2 regions of the Bradyrhizobium xenonodulans genome follow, and region 2 is predicted to be linked to the other one. Evidence: predicted binding sites of a transcription regulator. Region 2 holds the regulator's gene; the other holds the start of a gene.
What was found. Region 2 encodes LexA, which represses DNA repair genes until DNA is damaged. Its sites were predicted from a motif close to TGTTCNNNNTGTGTTCNG; they were not measured.
Positions count from the first base shown of each region.

Region 1 (12,134 bases), 3.1 Mb from region 2:
CGGATGTCCTCCGGCGCGAACTGGCTAAAACTGTGGTCGACCGCTTCACCCATCGGGCCCGAGGCCGAGCCGTGGCCCGGTGCGTGGCCGAGTGACAGATACGAGATCAGATCCTCGTCGCGCCAATTGCCGAGGCCGGTGGCCTTGTCGGAGGAGATGTTGAAGGCGCGCCAGCCGGCGGTGATGGCGCCGGCGAATTTCTTGCGGTTGTCCAGCGCAAAGCCGAGATTGCGCGGCGTATGGCACTCGCCGCAATGCGCCAGCGCTTCGACGAGATACGCGCCGCGATTCCATTCCGGGCTCTTTGACGTGTCAGGCGTGAAGCGCGTGTCCGGATTGAACACGGCTGACCAGACAATCATTGCCCAGCGCTGGTTGAACGGGAACGACAGCGTGTTGTCAGGCGCCTTGGCGCGCACCGCCGGCAGGCTGAACAGATAGGCCTTCACCGCCAGCACGTCGTCGTCGGTCATGTAGGTGTAGGACGTGTACGGCATCGCCGGATAGAGCCGCGCGCCGTCACGGCGCTTGCCGTGCTGGACCGCGCCCAGAAAATCCTGGTCGCTGTAATTGCCGATGCCGGTGTCCTTGTCCGGCGTGATGTTGGTGGAATAGAGCGTGCCGAATGGCAGCTTGAAGGCGAGGCCGCCGGAATAATCCTTCTCGCCGGGCTTGGTGTGACAGACCATGCAGTCGGCGGCCTTGGCGAGATACTCGCCGCGTTCGACCAGGCTTGCCTTTTCGAGCTTGGCCGGCACGCCCGTCGGCTTGCCCGCGCGGTAATCAGCCAGTGCCACCTTGGTGCCGCCGGCGAAATCGAGCGGGCCGGGCCCGCGGATGATCCAGACGCCGAGCCCTGCTGCGACGACGGCGATCACGATGAGGCTGGTGAAGATACGCATCTTGCCGCTCATGCTTTCTTCCCCGCAGCCAGCAGTTTCCGATCGATCGGCAAGCGCCGCAGCGCCACGCCGGTTGCGGCGTAAATGGCGTTGCGCAGCGCCGGCGGTCCGGCATTGACGCCGGCCTCGCCGATGCCGCCGGGCGCTTCGCCGCTCTTGACGACGATGACCTCGACCTTCGGCGTCTCGTTGATGCGCATCATGCGGTAGTCGTGGAAGTTCGACTGCTGCACGCGGCCCTTGTCGATCGTGATCTCGCCATAGAGCGCGGCGGTGAGGCCGAAGATCAGGCCGCCCTCGATCTGCGCCTTCACCGTATCGGGGTTCACCGCGATGCCGGTGTCGACCACCGAGGTGATGCGGCGGAGCGCGATCTCGCCGATGTCGTCGATCTCGGCTTCCACCACGGTCGCGATGAAGCTTGCGAATGACGGCTGCACGCAGACGCCGCGTCCGACCCGCGGCGGCAGCTTCTGGCCCCAGCCGGATTTCTCGGCGACCTGGTTGAGCACCGCGAGCATCCGCGGGTTCTTGGTCAGCATCGACTTCCTGAATTCAATCGGGTCCTTGCCGGCCTTGCGCGCAAGCTCGTCCATGGCGCATTCGACCGCGAACACGTTGTTGTTCGGGCCGACGCCGCGCCAGAAGCCGGTCGGGATCGACAGCGGCTCGGCACGGACATATTCGACGTGGAAGTTGGCGAAGTCGTAGGGCGCATCGACCGCGGCGTCGACCGCGTCGATGTCGATGCCCTTCTGGAATGCCGGCGGAAGCCAGCGCGCCAGCACGGCGGAGCCCGCGACCTTGTACTTCCAGCCCGCGACCTTGCCGTCGACCAGCGACGCCGTGATCTGGTCGCGATAGACCGGGCGGTAGACGTCGTGCTGGATGTCCTCCTCGCGCGTCCACACCACCTTCACGGGGTAGTCGACCTGCTTGGCGATCTTCACCGCGGCGATCACCATGTCCGGCTCGAGCTTGCGGCCGAAGCCGCCGCCGAGCAGGTGGTTGTTGACGATCACCTTGTCGACGGGAAGGCCGGCGGCCTTCGCCGCTTCCGACCGCACGCGCGTCATGATCTGCGTGCCGGTCCATATCTCGCAGGAGTCAGGCTTGACGTGCACCGTGGCGTTGACCGGCTCCATCGAGGCATGCGCCAGGAACGGCAGCTCGTAGGCCGCCTCGAACTTGTCGCCGCTCGCGAGTGCCTTGGCGATGTCGCCGTCGGACTTCGCGACCGCGCCGTCCTTCTCGCTGGCCTTGCGTAGATCGTCCCAGACGTCCTTGGTGGTGATCTTGGCGTTCGGTCCCTCGTTCCACTCGATCTTGAGCGCTTCGAGACCCTTCTTCGCCGCCCACATGTGATCGCCGATCACGGCGACCATGTCCTCGAGCACGACGATCTTGCGCACGCCGGGCAGTTTCACCGCGGCGCTGTCGTCGACCTTGCCGACCTTGCCGCCGAATACGGGGCAGGCGGCAACGGTGGCGAACTTCATGCCGGGCAGGATCGCGTCGATGCCGTAGACCGCCTTGCCGTTGACCTTGTCGGGCGTGTCGAGCCGCTTCAAGGGTTGGCCGATGATGACGAAGTCCTTGGGATCCTTGACCGCGACGTCCTTCGGCGGCGTCTGCCCCTGCGCGGCAAGCGCCAGCGCGCCGTAGCCGAGCTTGCGGCCGCTCGCGGCATGCGCGACCTCGCCCCTCGAGGCCGTGCAGCTTGCAGGCTCGACGCCCCATTGGCTGGCTGCGGCCTGCACCAGCATCGCGCGCGCGGTGGCGCCGGCCTTGCGCAGCGGTGTCCACCAGGCGCGGATCGAGTTGGAATTGCCGGTGACTTGCAGGCCGAAGGTCGGATTGCCGTAGAGCTTGTCGTTCGGCGGCGCGTGCTGGACCTCGACCTTGCTCCAGTCGGCGTCGAGCTCTTCGGCGAGCACGGCCGAGATCGAGGTGTAGGTGCCCTGGCCCATCTCGACCTGCGGCATCATCAGGATGGTGCGGCCGGTCGCGTCGATGCGGATGAAAGCATTGGGCGCGAACTTGCCGTCGGTCGCGTCGGGTGGCTGCACCGGCTCGTTGACGGCGGCGCGCAGCGGCAGATGGAAGGCGAGCAGGAAGCCGGTCGCGAGACCGCCGGTCAAAAGCGTGCGGCGGGAGAGGCTGTTGTGTGCGTTCATGGCGAACCTCATGACTGGCGGCCGGAGGCGGCCTGCTTGACGGCCTCGCGGATGCGCACATAGGTGCCGCAGCGGCAGATGTTGCCGGCCATCGCGGCGTCGATGTCGGCATCGTCGGGATGCGGCGTGGCCGCCAGCAGCGCGGCCGCCGACATGATCTGGCCGGACTGGCAATAGCCGCACTGGATCACTTCGAGATCGAGCCAGGCCTTCTGCACCTTCGCGCCCGCCGGCGTATTGCCGACGGCTTCGATGGTGGTGATGGCCCGATTGGCGACGGCGCTGACCGGCAGCACGCAGGAGCGCACCGCCTTGCCGTCGACATGCACGGTGCAGGCGCCGCATTGCGCGATGCCGCAGCCGAACTTGGTGCCGGTCATTCCGAGGATGTCGCGCAGCACCCACAGCAAGGGCATTTCAGCTGGCGCGTCGAACGATTTGGTTTCGCCGTTGATGGTGAGAGTTGTCGCCATATGCATCCCCTTGCTCGACGATCGCTTGCGACGATCAGGCCGGCGAATTTTCGCGCGACCATAAACATATCGATGCGAAACGATGAAGCATCGAGACAATGCATATTTGCGCGGGCGAAGCTTCTGGCCATGACGTTCACGATTTTGTGCGGCGATCGCCGCACCGGTTCTGGGCTAATTGATATGATAATCGTCATGTTTTGGCGTTTTTTCATCGCGTGCGTCATCGACCGCCGCAGATGATCGTGCGAACGCGCAAAGTCATGCGATGACGAAACTCGTGCGATTGGGAAAGTCGGGCGGCGGCACGGGCTATCGCATATGAGCTCGGCGGGGCCTGAGCGAGCGCCTCGTCCTTCGAGACGACCGCTTCGTGGTCTCCTCAGGATGAGGCTGATTGGCAGTTGTGCCTGTCGAAATTGCAGCCGCACACTCCGTCCTCATCCTGAGGGCCCGCCGGAGGCGGGCGTCTCGAAGGATGGCCGCAGGCGAGCTTCGCCACGCGAGTGAGGGCGCCGACGCCGGCAAATGCAGACTCACCCGGGTGACGGGTCCGTCCCAGCCTATGTACGATTTCGGAATAATAGCATTCTGCGCCTGTTTTGCCCGACGGGTCAAACCGCGTCGTGGCCTGCTGGCGTAAGCCGTTGATTTCCCACGCGCCGGCTACTGTGCATGGGGTTGTTTTCGAGGTTTTTGATTCAAGGGCCCGCCGGAGCGGTCGTCAGCTCTGCCGGAATCCCATCCGGAAGGCGCCCCAGTGCTTGCCGCGGATCACGATCGGCGAGGACAGGTCCTTCATCAGGACGAACTGCCCGCCGCCCATGTCGCGGCGATAGGTCTGGAGCAGGAACGGTTTTGTGTTCGCGGCGACCTTCTTCACCGCGCGGTCGGTGAACAGGCGGCGATTGCGGCAATTCGCGTTGTTCCAGACCGGGTCCTTGCCCTGCGGCAGGCGGTAGTTCGGATTGTGCGTCGGCAGATAGCCGCCCTTGGCCCAGGCGACGCAGAACACGATGCGGGGATCCGACTTCTGGATCGGGTCCTGGATCGCGGGCAGCAGGCGGTCGGTGAAGTCGACGTAGCTGGTGTTGTATTGCTTGGGATCGGTGCCGGGGATTTCCCGGTAGTTCTCGTCCATGAGCTGGTCGAGCGTGATCTCGCCGCGGTCGATCGCGGCCTCGAACTCGTCCGAGATCCGCTTGGCGGTCTCGACGACGGTTCGGATCAGCGGCGCATCCGATGTCTCCACGCCGCTGTCGGCGATCAGCGCGATCAGCGCTTCGGAGGTGTCGAGCAGCTTCGTCACGCGCTGATCGGCGTTCCTGAGATCGCGCGAGGACAGATCGACGCCCTTGGCGAGCTCGTTGAGCTCGCTGATGACCGTGTCGCAATGGCCGAGATTGGAGGTCGCCGCGCGCGTGACGCTGTCGATCTCCGCTTCCACGGAGGCAAAGCCCTGCTGGACCCGCGAGATGATACCGGAGATCTGCTGGGCGCCTTCGCCGGCGGTCTTTGCGCGCTGCGAGGCGTCGCTGCTCTCGCCGATCAGGCCTTCGATCTGGCCGTCGAGATCGCGCACGGTGTCGGAGATCTGATGCGTGGCCTGGCGGGTGGCTTCGGCGAGGTTCTTCACCTCGCTCGCGACCACCGCAAAACCGCGGCCGGCATTGCCGGCGCGCGCCGCCTCGATGGTGGCGTTGAGTGCGAGCAGATTGGTCTGCTTGGCGATCGCCTCGATCGAACCGGACACTTTCGCCACCTGCGCCAGCGCCGAACCGACGGCGGACAGGCGCGCCTCGATCCGCTCCACGGCCGCGACGAGCTCGGAGATGTGGCTGACCGCGGTGTCGACCGCGCCGCGCGACTGTGCGATCTCGCCGACCGCGGCCGATGTGGTCGATTGCACCGCCTGTGACGCATTGGCGATGTCGTGGTTGGCCGAGACCATGGTCTCGGCGGTCTTCTGGAGGTGATGGAACCGCTCCGACTGGTTCGCGACGCGGTTTGCCACTTCCTGGACGTTGCCGGCGATATCGGCAAGCTCGACCCCGAGGCCGCCGATGCGGTCGGCGAGCTGGTCGATCAGCCGCTCGGCGAGCGTCCGGTTGGAGCCGGTGTCCAGTACTGCAAGTTGTACGACGGACATGTCAGATGAGTCCTCCAGTCAGAGCCGTTCGCCGGCTCTCCGCGGCATTCCCATTCCAGTTTCAGCTTTAAAGGATGATTCGCGGCCGGCGTCTTGCCTGAGCGTGCACTAAGCGCAATTTGCGGCTTAGTTCTTTGGTATGGGCGCGATCTTGTCGAAGATCGCCGCACACTTTTTCGGACCATGCTCTAGAGCTTGTAAGCCGTCCTGAATCCGCCCCAGTGCCGGCCCTGCACGCGGATCGGAACGTCGATCTCGCGCATCATGACCGTGTTGCCATTACCCATGTCGCGCGCATAGCTCTGGACCAGGTACGAGCGCAGGTTGCGTGCGGCCGCCAACCCCGCCGGATCGTTGAAGATGCGCCGGTTGCGGCAGTTGGCCGTGTTCCATGCGGCGTCGCCCGGCCGCTGCGGATGCGAATAGATCTTGTTGTGCACCGGCAGGAAGCCGTTGCGGTCGACCATGGCGCAGAACGCCATGCGCGGCTCCTTGGCGAGAAAGGCCTCCTGGAACGGCGGCAGCGCACGATCGGCCCAGTCGAGATATCTGGTGCGATATTGCTGCGGATTGGTGCCGGCGATCTCGGCATAGTCGGTGTCGAAGAGGTCGTCGATCTTGACCTCGCCGCGCCCGACGGCCTGCTCGAAGATCCGGGTCAGTGCGGTGCCGGCCTCCATGGCGCGGGTGACGAACTCGGTGTTCTCCTCGTGGATCGACCAGAGCCTGTCTTCTATCTTCTCGGCCAGCTCGGCATTGGGGCTGACGAATTGCGCGCGGGCGCCGGCCTTGGACTGCTCGATCACGCGCAGGCGGCAGGCGCCGACGTGTTCCAGCATGCCGTCGACGACGGCCTGCGTGGCCAGCTTCGCCGCATCCGCGCCGCCGATCAGCACGCCGTCCATCGAGATCTCGTAGACCGGCAGCACGCCCCGCGCGGTCTCGAATTTGAGGTGGCAAGGCAGCCGCTCGGTCTTGCGGCGGTCGTCGTGCTCGCTCTGGCGGAGCAGCACCGCGCAGCGCGATTTCAGCTTCTGCGCGAAGGTGGTGACGGCCTTGCCGGCGCTGGCGACGTTCTCGCCATGGGTCTCGGCGGCCTTGGTCGCGGCATCGATCTCGGCCGCGCTCTCGCCAACCGAGATGATGAACTCCGAGGCGCTGGCCGCATTGCCGGAGACTTCGCTGGTGGTGGCATTCTGCTCGGCGACCGCGCCGTTGACGGTGTCGAACACAGGACGGATCGCCTCGATCGCCTGCGAGATGCGGTGCACGGCATCGGCCGAACCGGTGGCGTCGCGCTGCAGCGCGTCGATCTTCTTCGTGATCTCTTCCGTGGCGCCCTGGGTCTGCACCGCGAGCGCCTTCACTTCGGTTGCGACGACCGCAAAGCCCTTGCCGGCCGCGCCCGCGCGCGCGGCTTCGATGGTCGAGTTGAGCGCGAGCAGCGTGGTCTGCCGCGCGATCTGCGCGATCAGGTTGACGACGTTGCCGATCGCCGCGGAGGACTCGCGCAGGCGGTCGACATTGGCGCGGGCTTCCTGCGCCGCCGCGCTGGCTTCGTCGGCAAGCTTGCCGGCCTCGCGCACCTGTGCGCCGATGCCCTGCGCGGACTGGGTGAACTTGTCGGCGGCATGGGCAAAGGTGGAGGCGTTCGATTGCGCCGCGTTGGTGCGGCCGGTCAGGGCGTCGGTGCGGTCACGAATGGCTGCGAGCGTGGTGGCGGTCGCTTCGGCACCGCCGGCCACCGAATTGGCGGCGCGTTCCAGCTGCCGGATCATGGCGCCGAGCTCGAGTTCCAGCAGTTCCAGGATTTCCCGGGCCGAATCACCTTCGGCCGCCGCGGCGGGCTCGGCATTGGCCGCCGGCTGCAGAGCCGCCGGGGCTGCCGCAGGCGCAGGCGTGTCCGGCAGACGCTTCCGAAATAGTCCGAACGCCATCAGCTCTCTCTTGTCGGGGGACGGTCCGGCGTTATTTTCGCAGGCTGGAATGAAGTCACGGTTAACGAAGCCTAGCATCTGGGCAGGGGGCGCTCCGGGGACTACCTTTACAGTGCTACCTTAGAACACCTGAGCCCTTTGATTCCGGTGGGTTGGCGGCCTATAAGGCCGCGCTTCCCACCCCTTCGCACACCATTCCAAGAGACCACTCCGAGAGACCACGCATGGCCGGACATTCCCAATTCAAGAACATCATGCACCGCAAGGGGCGGCAGGATGCGCAGAAGTCGAAGCTGTTCGGCAAGCTGGCGCGGGAAATCACCGTGGCGGCCAAGCTCGGCACGCCCGACCCCAACATGAACCCGCGCCTGCGCGCGGCCATCATCGCGGCGCGCCAGGAGAACATGCCGAAGGACAATATCGAGCGTGCCGTCAAGAAGGCGCTCGGCAACGAGGGCGAGAACTATGACGAGATCCGCTACGAGGGGTACGGTCCCGGCGGCGTCGCCGTCATCGTCGAGGCGCTGACCGACAACCGCAACCGCGCCGCCTCCGACATCCGCTCCTTCTTCACCAAGTCCGGCGGCAATCTCGGCGAAACCGGCTCGGTCTCCTTCATGTTCGACCGTACCGGCATCATCGAATACGACCGCAGCGTCGCCGATGACGATGCGGTGCTCGATGCTGCGATCGAGGCCGGCGCCGACGATGTCGTCTCCGGCGAAGGCGGCCACGAAATCTACGCCTCGACCGAAGGCTATCGCGACGTCGCCAAGGCGCTGGAAGCCAAGTTCGGCGAGCCGCGCAAGGCCGCTTTGATCTGGAAGCCGCAGAACACGGTGGCGGTGGACGACGAGACCGGCGAGAAGCTGCTCAAGCTGATGGATTTGCTCAACGAGCACGACGACGTCCAGCAGGTCTACGCCAATTTCGAGGTGTCGGACGCGCTGATTGCGAAGATGGGCGGCTGAGGTTTCCACCGCTGTCGTCCCCGGCTTGACCGGGCGACCCGGTATTCCAGAGACGTTCGAGGGATACGGATAGGCCGCGGCGTACTGGATACCCCGCCTGCGCGGGGTATGACATCGGAGTGTGTGCGGGCACCGCCTGCCTCACCCTCACTTCCCCTGTTACTTCCGTTCTGTTTCTGTTTCCCTCCTCCCGGCCAGCCGCTATCACTGGCCCATGACTGCGCTCCCGATTCGTGGCCCCGTTCGCATCATCGGCATCGACCCCGGCCTGCGCCGCACCGGCTGGGGCGTGATCGAGGCCGAAGGCAATCGCCTGATCTACGTCGCCTGCGGTTCGGTGGAACCGCCGGACGGTTTGCCGCTGGCGAGCCGGCTGCTCGCGATCCATGAGGGGCTCGCGTCCGTCCTGTCCGGTCACCAGCCGATGGAAGCCGCGGTCGAGCAGACCTTCGTGAACAAGGACGGCGTTGCGACGCTGAAACTCGGACAGGCCCGCGGCGTCGCCATGCTGGCGCCGGCAATGTTTGGCATCTCTGTCGCCGAATACGCGCCGAACCAGGTCAAGAAGACCGTGGTCGGCGCCGGCCACGCCGACAAGCAGCAGATCGCGATGATGCTGAAGATATTACTGCCGAAAGCCGAGCCGCCGTCGGCCGACGCCGCCGACGCCCTCGCCATCGCCATCACCCATGCCCATCATCGCCAGAGCACCGCGCTGCGGCTGAAGGTGGCGGGGCTATGATCGGCAAGCTCAAGGGCCTGATCGATTCCTACGGCGAGGATTTTGTCATCCTCGATGTCGGCGGCGTCGGCTATCAGGTGCACTGCTCCTCGCGCACGCTGCAGCATCTGCCTTCGCCCGGCGAAGCCGCCGTGCTGTCGATCGAGACCTATGTCCGCGAGGACGCGATAAAACTGTTCGGCTTCCGCACCGACCAGGAGCGCGAATGGTTTCGTCTGCTCCAGACCGTGCAGGGCGTCGGTGCTAAGGTCGCGCTCGCTGTGCTCGGCACGCTGTCGCCTTCCGATCTCGCCAATGCGATTGCGCTGCGCGACAAGGCGGCGGTGTCGCGCACGCCCGGCGTCGGTCCCAAGGTCGCCGAGCGCATCGTGACCGAATTGAAGGACAAGGCGCCGGCCTTCGCCAATGTCGATCCCGCCGTCGTGCATCTTGCTGGCGCCGTCGACGACCAACGCGCGCCACGCCCGGTGGCGGATGCGATCTCCGCACTGGTCAATCTCGGCTACGGCCAGCCGCAGGCGGCGGCAGCGATCGCATCGGCCTCGCGCAGCGCAGGTGAGGGCGCCGAGACGGCGCAGCTCATCCGCCTCGGCCTGAAGGAGCTCGCGAAGTGAGTGATCCCAAGGCCAGCCGCATGGTCTCGCCCGAGCGCCGCAGCGACGATGTCGGCGACACCGCGCTGCGTCCGCAATCGCTGTCCGACTTCGTCGGCCAGCAGCAGGCGCGCAAGAATCTCTCGATCTTCATCGAGGCGGCGCGCAAGCGCGGCGAGGCGCTGGACCACGTGCTGTTCGTCGGTCCCCCCGGCCTCGGCAAGACCACGCTGGCGCAGATCGTGGCCAAGGAGCTCGGTGTCGGCTTTCGCGCCACGTCGGGTCCCGTGATCGCCAAGGCCGGAGATCTCGCCGCGCTGCTCACCAATCTCGAAGAGCGTGATGTGCTCTTCATCGACGAAATCCATCGCCTCAGCCCGGCGGTGGAAGAGGTGCTCTATCCCGCGATGGAGGATTTTCAGCTCGACCTGATCATCGGCGAGGGCCCGGCGGCGCGCTCGGTGAAGATCGAACTTTCGAAATTCACCCTGGTCGGCGCCACCACGCGCGCCGGCCTGCTCACCAATCCCTTGCGCGATCGCTTCGGCATTCCGGTGCGGCTGAATTTTTACACCATCGAAGAGCTCGAAAGCATCGTCACCCGCGGTGCGCGCGTGCTCAATGTCGGCATGAGCGCGGACGGCGCCAACGAGATCGCGCGCCGTGCCCGCGGCACGCCGCGCATCGCCGGCCGCCTGCTCCGCCGCGTGCGCGATTTCGCCTCCGCCGCCGATGCCGACAAGATCGACCGCAAGATCGCCGACCACGCGCTGAGCGCGCTCGAGGTCGACGCCGCCGGCCTGGATGCCATGGACCGCCGCTACCTCACGACCATCGCGATGAACTATGGCGGCGGTCCGGTCGGCGTCGAGACGATGGCGGCCGCACTGTCCGAGCCGCGCGATGCGATCGAGGACATCATCGAGCCCTATCTGATCCAGTGCGGCTATCTCCAGCGCACCCCGCGCGGCCGCCTGCTCACCTCGCACGCCTTCCGCCATCTCGGCATCGCCGAACCCTCACGCGATGCGGCGGCGCAGTTCGGCCTGTTCGGCACGGACGAGAGCGACGACTGATCTGCACGCCGAGTGCGCCGGCCGCCATGAACTTCCGGTAACCATTGTGCAGGCGGCCTGCACGCGTATGCTGACCGTCTGCACGATAGCACCCCAATTCGGCTTCAATCGGATCGCATCAAGAGGCCGTATCAGCATCGGGCTTCCATGATCACGCGTCGGCATCTCATCCGTTCCATCGGCGCCTTGTCCGCGCTCGGCGTCTCCACTGCCGCCTATGGCGTCGGCGTCGAGCCGGTGCTGCGGCTCCGCGTCACCCGCTATCATCCGACCCCGCGGCAATGGCCGGCGGATTTTCCGCTGAAGATCGCCGCGATCGCCGACATCCACGCCTGCGATCCCTGGATGTCGCTGGAGCGGATCGAGGCTATCGTCGATCGTACCAACGCGCTGAACGCCGATCTCATCGTGCTGCTCGGCGATTACGTCGCCGGCCTCCACCAGGTCACGCGCCTCATTCCGTCGAGCGAATGGGCCAGGGTGCTGGCCGGCCTCAAGGCGCCGCTCGGCGTCCATGCCATCATGGGCAATCACGATTATTGGGACGACAGGACCGTGCAGCAGGCCGGGCACGGGCCCACCATCGCGCATCGTGCGCTGGAGGCGGCCGGCATTCCCGTCTACGAGAACGATGTCGTGCGCCTCACCAAGGACGGCCGTCCGTTCTGGCTCGCCGGTCTCGGCGATCAGCTCGCCTATTATCCCGCAAAGCGCTATGGCCGCGTGCATCGGCTCGGCGCCGACGACCTCGCGGGCACATTGGCCAAGGTCACCGACGACGCTCCGGTCATCCTGCTCGCCCACGAGCCCGACGTCGCGCCGCGCGTGCCCGCACGCGTCGCGCTGCAACTGTCCGGCCACACTCATGGCGGCCAGATCCGCCTGCTCGGCTGGTCGCCGGCCGTTTCGCCGAAGCACGGCATCCGGCTCGCCTATGGTCACTTCCGGCTGAAATGCGACCTCATCGTTTCGGGCGGCCTCGGCTGCAGCATCATGCCCGTCCGCTTCGGCGTGCCGCCGGAGATCGTCGAGGTGACGCTGGGGCGGGCAGGGTTGGTGACCTCCTAGCTACGCTTGCGCGACCGGCTGTTTTTGCGCAAAACGGACCGGCAGC
Region 1 is NZ_CP089391.1:7,481,079-7,493,212, reverse strand. Features, by position in the region: gene I3J27_RS35365 (c-type cytochrome) at 1-914, opposite strand, end outside; gene I3J27_RS35360 (xanthine dehydrogenase family protein molybdopterin-binding subunit) at 911-3,079, opposite strand; gene I3J27_RS35355 ((2Fe-2S)-binding protein) at 3,088-3,552, opposite strand; gene I3J27_RS35350 (methyl-accepting chemotaxis protein) at 4,277-5,701, opposite strand; gene I3J27_RS35345 (methyl-accepting chemotaxis protein) at 5,890-7,638, opposite strand; gene I3J27_RS35340 (YebC/PmpR family DNA-binding transcriptional regulator) at 7,863-8,609, shown strand; gene ruvC (crossover junction endodeoxyribonuclease RuvC) at 8,824-9,351, shown strand; gene ruvA (Holliday junction branch migration protein RuvA) at 9,348-9,965, shown strand; gene ruvB (Holliday junction branch migration DNA helicase RuvB) at 9,986-11,020, shown strand; gene I3J27_RS35320 (metallophosphoesterase) at 11,168-12,088, shown strand.
Region 1: a site for LexA is predicted at 8,776-8,793, ahead of ruvC (crossover junction endodeoxyribonuclease RuvC). Genes of this name have one in related genera too.

Region 2 (12,134 bases):
TTAGCTTGCGCGAGCCCCTCAAGGACCGCCGGAAGATGATCGGGATCGATCTCCTCAGGCTCCCCTGCGTTGCCGGTCAAAGCCAGCATCGCGCGCGCGACCTCGTCCTGTCCATCCGCAGGAAGCTGCCGCACGGCTTGCAGAGCTTTTTCGAGCAGTTTTGTCATCGAGGCAAAGATAAGCTCAACGGGTGCCAAAGGGAAGTGTAGCGCGGTAAGCGATTCCCGCCCCGTTTTGCTTCGGCTCCTCCACTCGGCTAGAACTCAACCACGACACCTTCGATTTGTGGGAGTTTCACCCGTGGCCCTCATGCCGGTTTCCGACGCGCTCGCCGCGGTGCTCGCCGGCGCGGAGCCGCTGCCTGAAGAGATGGTAGCTCTCGACCAGGCCTTCCATCGCGTGCTCGCGCGCGACGTCGCGGCGCGGCGCACGCAGCCGCCGCAGGCGATGTCGGCGATGGACGGCTATGCGGTGCGCGCGGCCGACGCTGCAAAGATCGATTCCCAGCTCAACGTGATCGGCGAAGTCGCGGCGGGCCGGCCGTTCGCCGGATCGGTCGGCACCGGCGAAGCGGTGCGGATCTTCACTGGCGGCGTCGTTCCCGATGGCGCCGACGCGGTCGTGATCCAGGAGGACACGGTTGTCGACGCCAAGCGCATCACGATCAAGGAAGCCGCGGTGCCAGGACGGCACATCCGGCCCGCCGGCGTCGACTTCCGCGAGGGCGACGTGCTCCTGCGCAAGGGCAGCCGTCTCACCGAGCGCGACCTCGCCCTCGCCGCGGGCATGAACCACCCGCACCTCGCCGTCCACCGCCTTCCCAAGGTCGCGATCCTCGCCACCGGTGACGAGCTGGTGATGCCGGGCTCGACGCCCGGTCACGGCCAGATCGTCTATTCCAACGGCTACGCCCTGCACGCGCTCGCCCGCAGCGAGGGCGCGGATACCGTCGACCTCGGTATTGCCGCCGACACGCTGGAGGCCACCACGGCCGGCATCCGCCGCGCCCGCGAAAGCGGCGCCGACATCCTGATCACGACCGGCGGCGCCTCGGTCGGCGACCACGATCTGGTGCAGCAGGCGCTGAGGGACGAAGGTATCTCGATGGCGTTCTGGAAGATCGCGATGCGGCCGGGCAAGCCGATGATGAACGGGCAGCTCGGGGCGATGCGCGTGATCGGCCTGCCCGGCAATCCGGTGTCGTCCTACGTGTGCAGTTTCCTGTTTCTCGTCCCGCTGATTCGTGCGCTGTCGGGTCGCTCAGTGATTCATCATCGCCGCGAGCGCGCCGTGCTCGGCCGCGACGTCGGCGCCAATGATCAGCGCGAGGATTATCTGCGGGCGCGCCTGGAGATGCGCGACGACGGCGCGCTGATTGCTGTTCCGGTCAATCACCAGGATTCCTCGCTGCTTGCAAATCTCGCTGCGGCACAGGCACTTCTCGTGCGCGCACCATTCGCACCGAAAGCCGAGGCCGGCACGCCTTGCGAGGTGTTGCGACTGCCCGTCTGAACGCTTCGTTCGCGTGCGTTCCGCGAACTTTGTCGCGTTCACGGTAAATTAAGCAGTTGCGGAACATGTATCGAACATATAGTGTCCGTTCATGATTTGTTTCGAGGATGTAGCGGCTTATCGCTGAATTCATCGTCTCGGAATCGAACGACATCAACCGGGGGATTTTGGTCGAGATGTTAACGCGCAAACAATACGAGCTCCTGCGGTTCATCAGCGAACGGCTGAAGGAAAGCGGCGTGCCGCCCTCCTTCGACGAGATGAAGGACGCGCTCGACCTGCGCTCGAAGTCGGGCATCCATCGCCTGATCACCGCGCTCGAGGAGCGCGGCTTCATTCGCCGCCTGCCCAACCGCGCCCGCGCCATCGAGGTGATCAAGCTGCCCGAGCTTCAGGCGGCCGCCGGCAACCGTCGCGGCTTCACGCCGAGCGTCATCGAGGGCAATCTCGGCAAGGTGCGGACGACCTCCAGCCCGCCCGCCGACGAGGGCGAGCGCCCTGTCGCGGTGCCCGTCATGGGCCGGATTGCGGCCGGCACGCCGATCGAGGCCTTGCAGACCCGCAGCCACACCATCAGCGTCCCGCCCGACATGCTCGGCTCGGGCGAGCATTACGCGCTCGAAGTGCGCGGCGATTCCATGGTGGAGGCCGGCATCCTCGACGGCGACATGGCGCTGATCCAGCGCAACGAGAGCGCCGACACCGGCGACATCGTGGTGGCGCTGATCGACGACGAGGAAGCGACCCTGAAGCGCTTCCGCCGCCGCGGCGCCTCGATCGCGCTCGAGCCCGCCAATGCAGCCTATGAGGTCCGCATCCTGCCGCCCAACCGGGTGAAGATCCAGGGCAAGCTGATCGGGCTGTACCGGAAGTACTGATGGCGAGGGTACCTCGTATTGGAGGTACTTGGTTATCGCAGGTACTTGGTATCGAAGGTACTTGGTATCGAAGGTACTTGGTATCGAAGGTATTTGGTATCGAAGGTATTTGGCGCGATCGACGATCGCCCTCAACGATTGGAGCGGATGATTGTCCGCTCCCGCTGGATAGTCTTTCTGGTTTCGCGCAGATTATCCGGCCGCTCCTCCGGCGCTAGATCCTCGGCACGCCGCACGAAGCAAGCGTTGCTTCGCGGCCTTGACTGACCGAGGAGACGACCATGCGCAACATCATCGTGGGTACAGTCGCGGCGGCGCTGATGGCAGCATCAGCGTCGCAAGCCTTCGCCGCACCATCGCGTCACCATGTCCGCAAGGAGATGGCAGCCAGCGCGGAGGTCCGCAGCGCGCGTCATGCGATCGAGCAACCGTCGCAGCCGGGCTGGCAATACTCCGGTTGGTCGGCACCGGCAGGGCGTTGACACGCGCCACCGAAATGCACGGGCGCAGGCTTTGTTCCTAACGGATTCGGGAAAGATAATGTGATCGCGGCCTGCCGCGGCGAGCCGCAGATTTGCCTACAACCGGGCAGAGCCTTCATACTTTCACTCTGATGGAGGCTTGCGCCTCGGGAAGAGACGCGGGTCGCCATCTCTGCATGAGGAGCACCCGATGTGTGACTACAGCCTGCATGCCGTCGCGTCGCGTCCCGCCGAAGTCGGCGAGACGGTCGTCACGACAACCTTCCGCGGCACCTCGACGCGCGGCTTTGCCTCCGCGGCCGATCCGACCGTCGCGGTCTGTCTGCTGCCGGGAACGGAGCTCGCCTTCGCCGACAACGTCCGCTACGACAATCGCTGGATCTGGACGCGCACCGTCAACTCGCGCGTCGGCAAGTTCGGCAAGATCGATCCCCACATTCCCGATCGCCATCATGACGCGATCGAATTCCCCGACGGCAAATACGTGCTGGTGACGCAGCTCGTTGAAGGCCAGCGCGCGACCGTCCTGCAACTGCCCGTGACTCAGCCGGTTGGCGAGCGCGAGCACAAGCCGGAGATCATCGCCGACAGCCGGCCGACCATCACCCGCCTGCCGATCGGGTGACGCGGCCTTCCCCGCCGCCAGGCTGGGGCCAGGATTGAAATCGCCATCGCCGGCCGAGGCCGGCGAGATGGTTTGGTTGCGTTTCAAAAATCCGATCCGGCGGGTCAACTCGCCATACCTTCCACCGCACGAAGTTTGCGCTGTCCTGCCTGAATTTTGAACGTCCGTTCCACAGCCAGATGGCCGATGCTGTTCCCGGCTTGAGGCGGCGGACACGTTCGATGAAAACCTTCATTCGCGTCGTTGAACTCTGGGTACCCGACCGGACGCGGATGCGGCTGGAATTCGGCGGCGGCCTCTACGGCGACGAGGGCCTCTCCGCCTTCAGGTCCGTCAGCGAAACCTTGCGCTTCGGATATGACGAAGGCCTTCCCGGCAAGGCCTGGGCCAGCGGCCATCCCGTGATCCTCACAAAATTCGCCAACTCCTATTTCAAGCGAACCGACCAGGCCCTCGCGGCCGGCCTGACCTGCGGCGTGGCGGTGCCGGTGTTTGCAGGCGAATTCCTCCAAGCCGTCATGGTGCTGTTCTGCGGTGACGACGAGGCGCATGTCGGCGCGATCGAGCTCTGGCACAACGATGCCGACATCTCCCACGAGATGGGGCTCGTCGACGGTTATTACGGCACTGCCGACATGTTCGAATTCAACTCCCGCCACACCAGATTTCCGCGCGGCTTTGGCCTGCCCGGACGCACCTGGAAGGCCGGCATGCCGCTCATTATCAAGGATTTGCACGACGCCAGGAGCTTCCTGCGCTGGGAGGACGCCGCCAAGGTCGGGATCAATCTCGGCGTCGGCGTGCCCTATCGGACCGGCACCAACCAGACCTTTGTCCTCACATTCCTCTCGGCGCAGGCAACCCCGATTGCGCGACGCTTCGAGATCTGGGTCCCGAACGAGGCCCGTTCGGCATTGATCTTTCGCGCCGGCGATTGCAGCGCGCAGACCGACCTCGCTGCGCTCTACGCAACGAAATCCATCGCCAAAGGCGAAGGCAGCATCGGCGGCGCCTGGGCGACCGGCATGCCCGCGCTCAACGAGGATCTCGCGCATGACGGCTCGATCGCGGGCGCCGAGGCCCGCGCAGCCGGCTTCCGCCGGATGGTGGCCTTGCCGGTCATCGGCAGCACGGCACTCGACGCCATGCTGGTCTGGTATCTGTAGCGCCGCTCAATCCTCGGCTTGCAGGTCCGCCTCGGACGGCGTCGCGTCCCGATTGCGGGACGCGGCCGCCGGCGGCGCAAGGCTCGCCCCGAAATCACTCTCGCGCGCGATGGCCGGCGACCACGGGCGGTCGGTGCCCCTCGGCTTCACCGCCTGCACCGCAAAGCCGTCGCCGCGCTGCGTCAGCGCCAGTGCGCCCTGCCCTGCAAGGCGCTGACGATCGACCACCATCGCCGCGCAATCCGGCGGCGCGGGCCGCGCCGTCACCACCAGCGCGGCCCGGCTGCAATCATCTGCCAATGAATCGATGCGCAACGCCAGCGCGACCAGGCGGCCGTCGGCGAGCGGCGTCACACAGCCGGACTCGTCGCAGGACACACCAGCGCCAAGCGAGGGACTGCCGGCATCGCGCGGATCGGCGTCGGCAGCCAGCCACTCCCTAAGCAGAAAGCTGTCCTTGCCGGCCCTGATCAGATGTAGTTGGCCGTCCCTGCCTCGCACCGCGACGCTCTGGCCGTCACCGGCGATCAGAATGTCGGGCTGACGCGCCGCCAGTCCCCAGAGGATCCCGGCCAGCAGCACCAGCGCGCCGGTCCAGCGCAGCGGCGTGCGCAACAGGCCCATCACGATGATCCCCAGGCTTGCCACGACCAGCGGCGCGATGCCGAAAGCCGGGATGCGGCCGACCGCACCCGGCAGCGATGCCACCCAGCGCGAGACCAGGACCATCCAGTCGATGCCGATCCCCATCAGCCACCAGAACACGCCGTCGAGCCCGAACAGCGCCGCAAGCAATCCCAGCAGCCCGGCCGGCATCACCAGCGCCGAGACCACCGGCATCGCGCCGAGATTGGCAAGCACGCCGTACGGCGTGACGCGGTGGAAGTGGAAGGCGGCATAGGGCGTGGTCGCAAGCCCCGCGATCAGCGAGGCCAGGAACAGCATGGCGATCTCGCGGCCGCCCCACATCGCAATGCGAGCGGTCGCGGAATGGTCGGGCGAGGCGAACAGGTTCGGCATGCCGACCTGCACCAGCGCGACCAGCCCCAGCGTTGCCGCGAACGACATCTGGAAGCTCGGGTGCACCAGCGCTTCCGGCGCGACCGCCAGCACGATCAGCGCCGCCACCGCCAGCGTGCGGAACGTGATGGCGCGGCGATCGACCATCACGGCGATCAGCACCACGGCCGTCATGAAGAACGATCTTTGCGTCGCGACCTCGGCGCCCGACAGCAGCAGGTAGAACGCAGCCGCGACCAGCGCGGCAGCCGCCGACCATTTCTTGATGGCAAAGCCCACCGCCAGTCCCGGGATCAGCGCAAGCAGCGCGCGCACCGCGAAGAAGACGACGCCGGCGACGACGGCCATGTGATAGCCGGAGATCGACAGCACGTGGCCGAGCCCCGAAATGAACATCGCATCGTTGACGGGCGTGGTGATCGCGTCACGCCGGCCGGTCAGCAGCGCGGTTGCGATCGCACGGTTGTCGCCGTCGAGCGTGGCGCGGATGCGCGCATCGATCGCATCGCGCAGGCCCTGCATGAAAGCGGCGTAGCGCAGCCTGATGCCGCCGGTCTCGGGCGGCGCCGACACCGTGATCGCGCCCATTGCGAAACCGGAGGCGCCGATACTCTGGAAGAACATATCACGCGAAAAATCGTAGCTGCCGGGACGGACCGGCGAGATCGGCGGCATCAGCCGCGCCTTCAGCTGCACGAAGCTGCCGACCTCGGGCGCGGTCCCCTTGCGCACCGAGAGGCGCACGCGCTCGAGCTTGACGTCGCTGCGCTGGGCCTCCATCGCGGTGACGCGCAGCACGAAACGGTCGGTGCGCTCGCGGATATCCCGCGCCTCGACGAAACCCGACAGCGACACCGAATAAAGCGGTTTTGCCAAAACGGCGTGCGCGATGCGCGCGGTCTTCCAGGTCGCCACGGCAAAGCCGGCCGCGATCGCCGCGATCATGATGGCCGGCGCAAACAATCGGCTCCGCCGCAACAAGACGGCGCCAAGCATGAGCACGACGGCCGTCGCTGCAACAACCCACAGCACCGGCTCATGATCGGCAGCAAAATAGAGCGCGATGCCGCAGCCAAAGGCGACAGGCACCCACGGCAGCAAACGCCCGGCGCCAGCCTCGGCGCGCAGCCACGCGCGCAGTGTCTCGGCCAGCGATGTCCAGAGGTCGAAGCCGACGGGGACCAGGCCACCCGCGGACGCGGCGCGGCCCACGGGCCAGGTGCCCGCTATCCCCTGGGACCGTACTGGCCGGCCCGGCTCCGCCATTCCCTGCACCCGATGATACGCAACGGATGCCGAAGCTACCGGAACGTGCGGGCGGACGAATAGCGGTACGGATCAGGAACGGAGCGGCGCGCCCCCTACTTTTCCTCTTCCATCGTCACCGCGACATCCGCCTTGGCCGAGAGCCGGACCTTGTTGCCCTCAACATCGGCGACGAGGCCCTTGTCGATGAAGTGGTGGTGCCCCTTGTGGCGGCCCTCGCCGCTGTCCTTCTTGGTCAGCTTGATGCGGTGACCTTCGACCTTGTCGACGGTGCCGATATGGACGCCGTCGGCGCCGATGACTTCCATGTGTTCTGCGATGTTCTGCATGGTGGATCCTCGTTTGGGATCCACGTCAACGCGCCTGCAACCCGTTCGTTTCGCAGCGCCGCTTTAGCGTCTATCGCTCAATCTGACAGACGGGATGAACGGCACACTGCTGGCGGCACCGCCTGAGCATCATCTCTCGCCGCGGGCAGGTGCCGGAACCACCAAATAAACAGGCATGCGGCGGGCAGCTATTTTCGCACGGATTAACATCGAGACACCCCTGTTGGCATTCCTGGAGTGTGCAAGGGAGTGAAGTCCGAGGCATAGCAGTTCCAGCAGGGCTTGATGAGCTCATGGGTCGAGTTGAAACGGGTGCATCGGCAGCGTGACCGACTCCCGACAACGCGAGAAGCAAACAGGCAATCAACAGTGCAATCGCGCGACCGGTCAATATCCTAGGCATGCTCGTGCCTCCGCCCTTGCGTGCTGCAATCCATGGCGGCTCGTGGGGCCGACCGGATACGATCATGCCGCAAACGAACTCGGATGTATGTGAAGAAATTCACAATCTGCAGGTGCGGACGGCGAAGCCCCCACAACACCAGCTCGTCAGATCAGCGGCGCCTTCGCCGAGGCGTGGTGATTGACGATCTTCCACTCGCCGTCCTCGCGGATGATGACCCAGCTCATCTTGACGATGAGATCGGGGCGCTCGCCGGCGAGGTCGAACGAGATGGTGGCGCCCATGTTGATCAGGTCAGGACCTGCCCGCGCCGCGCTCACCTCGGAAAACACTGCGCTCGGCTTGCGCCAGCGCGGCAGGCCGTTGAAATAGTCGGCGACGCCGTCCCTGCCCCGATAGAGTTTTGGGTTGGAGCCGAAGAAGAACGCGTTCTTCGCATAGAGTGACGACAGCGCGGCCGCATCGAGCGTCGCGAAGCCGGCGCACCATTTCGCGATGATGGCGGAAACGATGTCGTCGGCCTCACTGCTCATGCCTGATCCTCAGCCCTTGGCGACTTCCTTCGCGAACGTATCGCGCAGTCCGATGGTGCGCGAAAACACCGGCTTGCCCGGCGTCGAGTCCTTGTCGCGGACGAAATAGCCCTGGCGCTCGAACTGCATCGGCTCGGTCGCATTGCTCTGGGCCACCGACGCCTCGATCCGCGCGTCGGCCAGAATCTCCAGCGAGTTCGGATTGAGATCAGCCGCGAAGTTCGAGGCGTCCGGGCTCGGATTGGCGAACAGCTGGTTGTAGATGCGGATCTCCGCCGGCACAGACGTCGCCGCCGGCAGCCAGTGCATGGTGGCCTTGACCTTGCGGCCGTCGGGCGCGTTGCCGCCCTTGGTTGCGGGGTCGTAGGTGCAGCGCAGCTCCACCACTTCGCCGGCGTCGTTCTTGATCACGCCGGTGCACTTGACGAAATAGGCATAGCGCAGCCGCACCTCGTTGCCCGGCGACAGGCGGAAGAACTTCTTCGGCGGGTTCTCCATGAAGTCGTCCTGCTCGATATAGAGCTCACGGCCGAACGTAATCTTGCGCGTACCGGCGCCGGGATCGTCGGGATGGTTGATGGCCTCGAGCTCCTCGGTCTGGCCTTCCGGGTAGTTCTCGATCACCACCTTCAGCGGCCGCAGCACGCCCATGCGCCGCTGCGACGTACGGTTCAGCTCCTCACGGATGCAGAACTCGAGCATGCCGACATCGACCACGCTGTTGGCCTTGGCAACACCGATGCGCTTGACGAACTCGCGAAGCGCAGCCGGCGGCACGCCGCGGCGGCGCATGCCCGCCATGGTCGGCATGCGCGGATCGTCCCAGCCGGCGACATGCCCCTCGCGCACGAGCTGGGTCAGCACGCGCTTGGACAGCAGCGTGTAGGTCAGGTTCAGCCGCGCGAACTCGTACTGGTGCGGCTTGGACGGCACCGGCAGCTTCTCGATGAACCAGTCGTAGAGCGGCCGGTGGTCCTCGAACTCCAGCGTGCAGATCGAGTGCGTGATGCCTTCAATGGCGTCCGACTGGCCGTGGGCATAATCGTAGCTCGGATAGATGTGCCACTTGGTGCCGGTGCGCGGATGGTGCGCGTGCAGGATGCGGTACAGCACGGGGTCGCGCAGATTGATGTTGCCCGCGCTCATGTCGATCTTGGCCCGCAGCACGCGCGCGCCGTTCGGGAATTCGCCCGCCTTCATCCGGCGGAACAGGTCGAGATTCTCGTCCACCGAGCGGTCGCGGAACGGCGAGTTCTTGCCGGGCTCGGTCAGCGTGCCGCGCGACGTGCGGATCTCCTCCTGGGTCTGGTCGTCGACATAGGCGAGCCCGTCGCGGATCAGCTGCTCCGCCCATTCGTACAGCCGGTCGAAATAGTCCGAGGCGAAGAACAGGTTCTTGCCCCAGTCGAAGCCGAGCCAGCGCACGTCGGCCTGGATGGAATCGATATATTCCTGCTCTTCCTTGACCGGGTTGGTGTCGTCGAAACGCAGATGGCAGCGGCCCGGAAACTCCTGGGCGATCCCGAAATTGAGCGCGATCGACTTGGCGTGACCGATATGCAAATAGCCGTTCGGCTCCGGCGGGAACCGGGTCACGATCTCCTTGTACCTGGCCTGATCGAGGTCGGCCTGGATGATGTCACGAATGAAATCGCGCCCAACCTCAGCAGCCACCGGTTCTGTCATTACGAAAATCCTGTAGGGAAATCAGCGGTCCTTCTGCCAAATTCGGGAGGCTGAGCCAAGCCCGGTTTCACGCCAGTCATAAGCTGTTCAGCAACTATTATAGGTAGATTATCTCGAATTTCGCACTCCGTAGATGGCATATTGGCACATCGCAGGATGCTCCGAGGTTTTCCTTCATGACGATCGTCGCTCGCACCGCCACCCTTCTGGCAATGGCACTCGTCGTGTTTGCATGTGGCCGTGCCAATCCGACCCTCGCTGGGGAGGCCAAGGCGGCCGCCGGCGGCGCGGCCGTCGAGAGTCCCGGCCGGGGTGAACTGACGGGCTTCGTCGCGACGCCGCAAGCCGCGGCTGGCGGCAACCAAGCCTTCCTGATCGCACCCAACGGCTCGTGGTTCCTCGCTACCTCGCCCCGGGCTTCCGGTGCGCGGCTGATCGACATCAGCAATGGCATCACGCTGCGATTTCTCACCAGTCCAGGCTTGCACATAGCCGCCCTGTCAATCTCGCCCGACAGCAAAACTGTCTTCGCGCGGGACTACGACGGGCACGACGTTGCCTGGGACGCCGCGACGGGAGAACCGGCCCCGAGCATACCGACGGCGGATTTTCGCGACATCACAAAGCTTTGGTTTTCCTACGAGGGCAACGATGCCGAGCGTCGCGCTCCGGTCGAACTGCTGACGCGCTATCACCTTCAGGTCCACTTCCCTCAACTGAAACGATTTGACAAGATTACGCTCAATCCAACGAAGGAATACGCGATTGTCGGATACGTCGGCGACGCCGATTGGAAGAGCTTCCAGATTTGGGATCTGAAGAACGAAAAAACCGCGGTGTTCTTCCGGCTTGCGAGCGATCCTTGCGGCTTTGATCCTAGCGCTTTCGACTACGATGGCAGGCATCTCATCTTTGGCAATAGCAGGGGCGAAAGTGAGTCCAACCAGCTGGATTTTGCGATCTTTGAGATCGCCTATTCCGGCCCGGACGAGGGGCCCAAGACGGCCCACGCAACCCAAATCCTGGGCAACAAGTGCAGCGTCCCTCCGAGTTTCGACGGCGGCTCTGAGCAGGAGTTCTCAATTTCGCCGGCAGGCGGATTGATGCTGAGGGGTGGAGGCCTGCCGGGCAGCCCCGAGTGGGCCGCATGGGACCTTCGCAACGGCAAGAAGGTCGCCTCCATTCATCCCGATGGTGAGGGTGTTGTTTCGTCCGACGGCAGCACAATTGTCGTCTTGCACAACCCGAAAGGCTTTGACTCTCACTCAAGTCGAATAACGGTGCAGCGCTACGGAAGGCGGAAGACTTTCAATATCCCACGAAGCCTGCAATCAGATGGATTGCAGGTTGGCATATCGCCGAACGGCCGTTGGATCGCATTGCATCTGGCGGAGACCATCGTTGTTTGGTCCGCAAGAGACGGGAAGGTTGCAAAGAAATATCAGGTGAGCCGTGACCATCCGGCCATTGTCCTGCAGATCACCGACAGGGGTGACGTGTTGCTAGTTGACGAAAGGGATGGCGCTGTTTTCGTGAATGGTCGATGGCGAGCCGTGCGTACGGTGGAGCATGGCCTGATCGTGCCACTCACACCAAATTTCCACGCGCAATGCGGAGTCATGTTCTGCGATCGGGTAATGGCCGACCTTGGGGTGGTCGAGCGCCAGCCTCGCGACGCCCGCGCTCGCGACGTGGCTCGCGCTGACCTGTCGCCGGACGGACGCTACATGATCGTTCGCGCGCGAGACAAAGAGGATAGTCTCACCCACGACGTCATCGACATCGCGGACGGTCATGTCGTCCTCCCCGGAAAGACCGGAAACTTTGTCTCGAACGGTAGATCCCTTATCGTCAGGGAAATCGACGCAGATCGCGTCAATTTCATCAAGTATGACCTGCCAACGGGCAAGCCAGTATGGACTGTAACTCCAAACCGCGCACAAGACGGCTTCTACATGACCTTCCCGGACGGCCGCGTCCGCTTCAGCGCGGGCGCGCACTACGGCGATCTGGTTCTCGTACGCGGATTTGAAGTCAGGCACTTCGGCATCGAGGAGACGAAGCAGTTCGTCGCCCCACCCGATGCGGTCCGGGACCGATGATGCGCCTAGCGGAACAGAAGAGAGCGGCGAACGCTTGAGTATTTCAAGCTTTCGCCACTGGCCGTTCCTGCTATACACCACCGCTTCCAATGCATAGGCCCTGCCAAGAATGACCGATTCCGTCGTCACCCG
Region 2 is NZ_CP089391.1:4,353,584-4,365,717, forward strand. Features, by position in the region: gene I3J27_RS20480 (hypothetical protein) at 1-167, opposite strand, end outside; gene I3J27_RS20485 (molybdopterin molybdotransferase MoeA) at 301-1,512, shown strand; gene lexA (transcriptional repressor LexA) at 1,689-2,390, shown strand; gene I3J27_RS20495 (hypothetical protein) at 2,672-2,872, shown strand; gene I3J27_RS20500 (hypothetical protein) at 3,063-3,497, shown strand; gene I3J27_RS20505 (GAF domain-containing protein) at 3,719-4,663, shown strand; gene I3J27_RS20510 (ComEC/Rec2 family competence protein) at 4,670-6,949, opposite strand; gene I3J27_RS20515 (DUF2171 domain-containing protein) at 7,045-7,278, opposite strand; gene I3J27_RS20520 (SgcJ/EcaC family oxidoreductase) at 7,828-8,214, opposite strand; gene I3J27_RS20525 (glutamine--tRNA ligase/YqeY domain fusion protein) at 8,224-9,900, opposite strand; gene I3J27_RS20530 (WD40 repeat domain-containing protein) at 10,077-12,002, shown strand; gene gltX (glutamate--tRNA ligase) at 12,112-12,134, shown strand, end outside.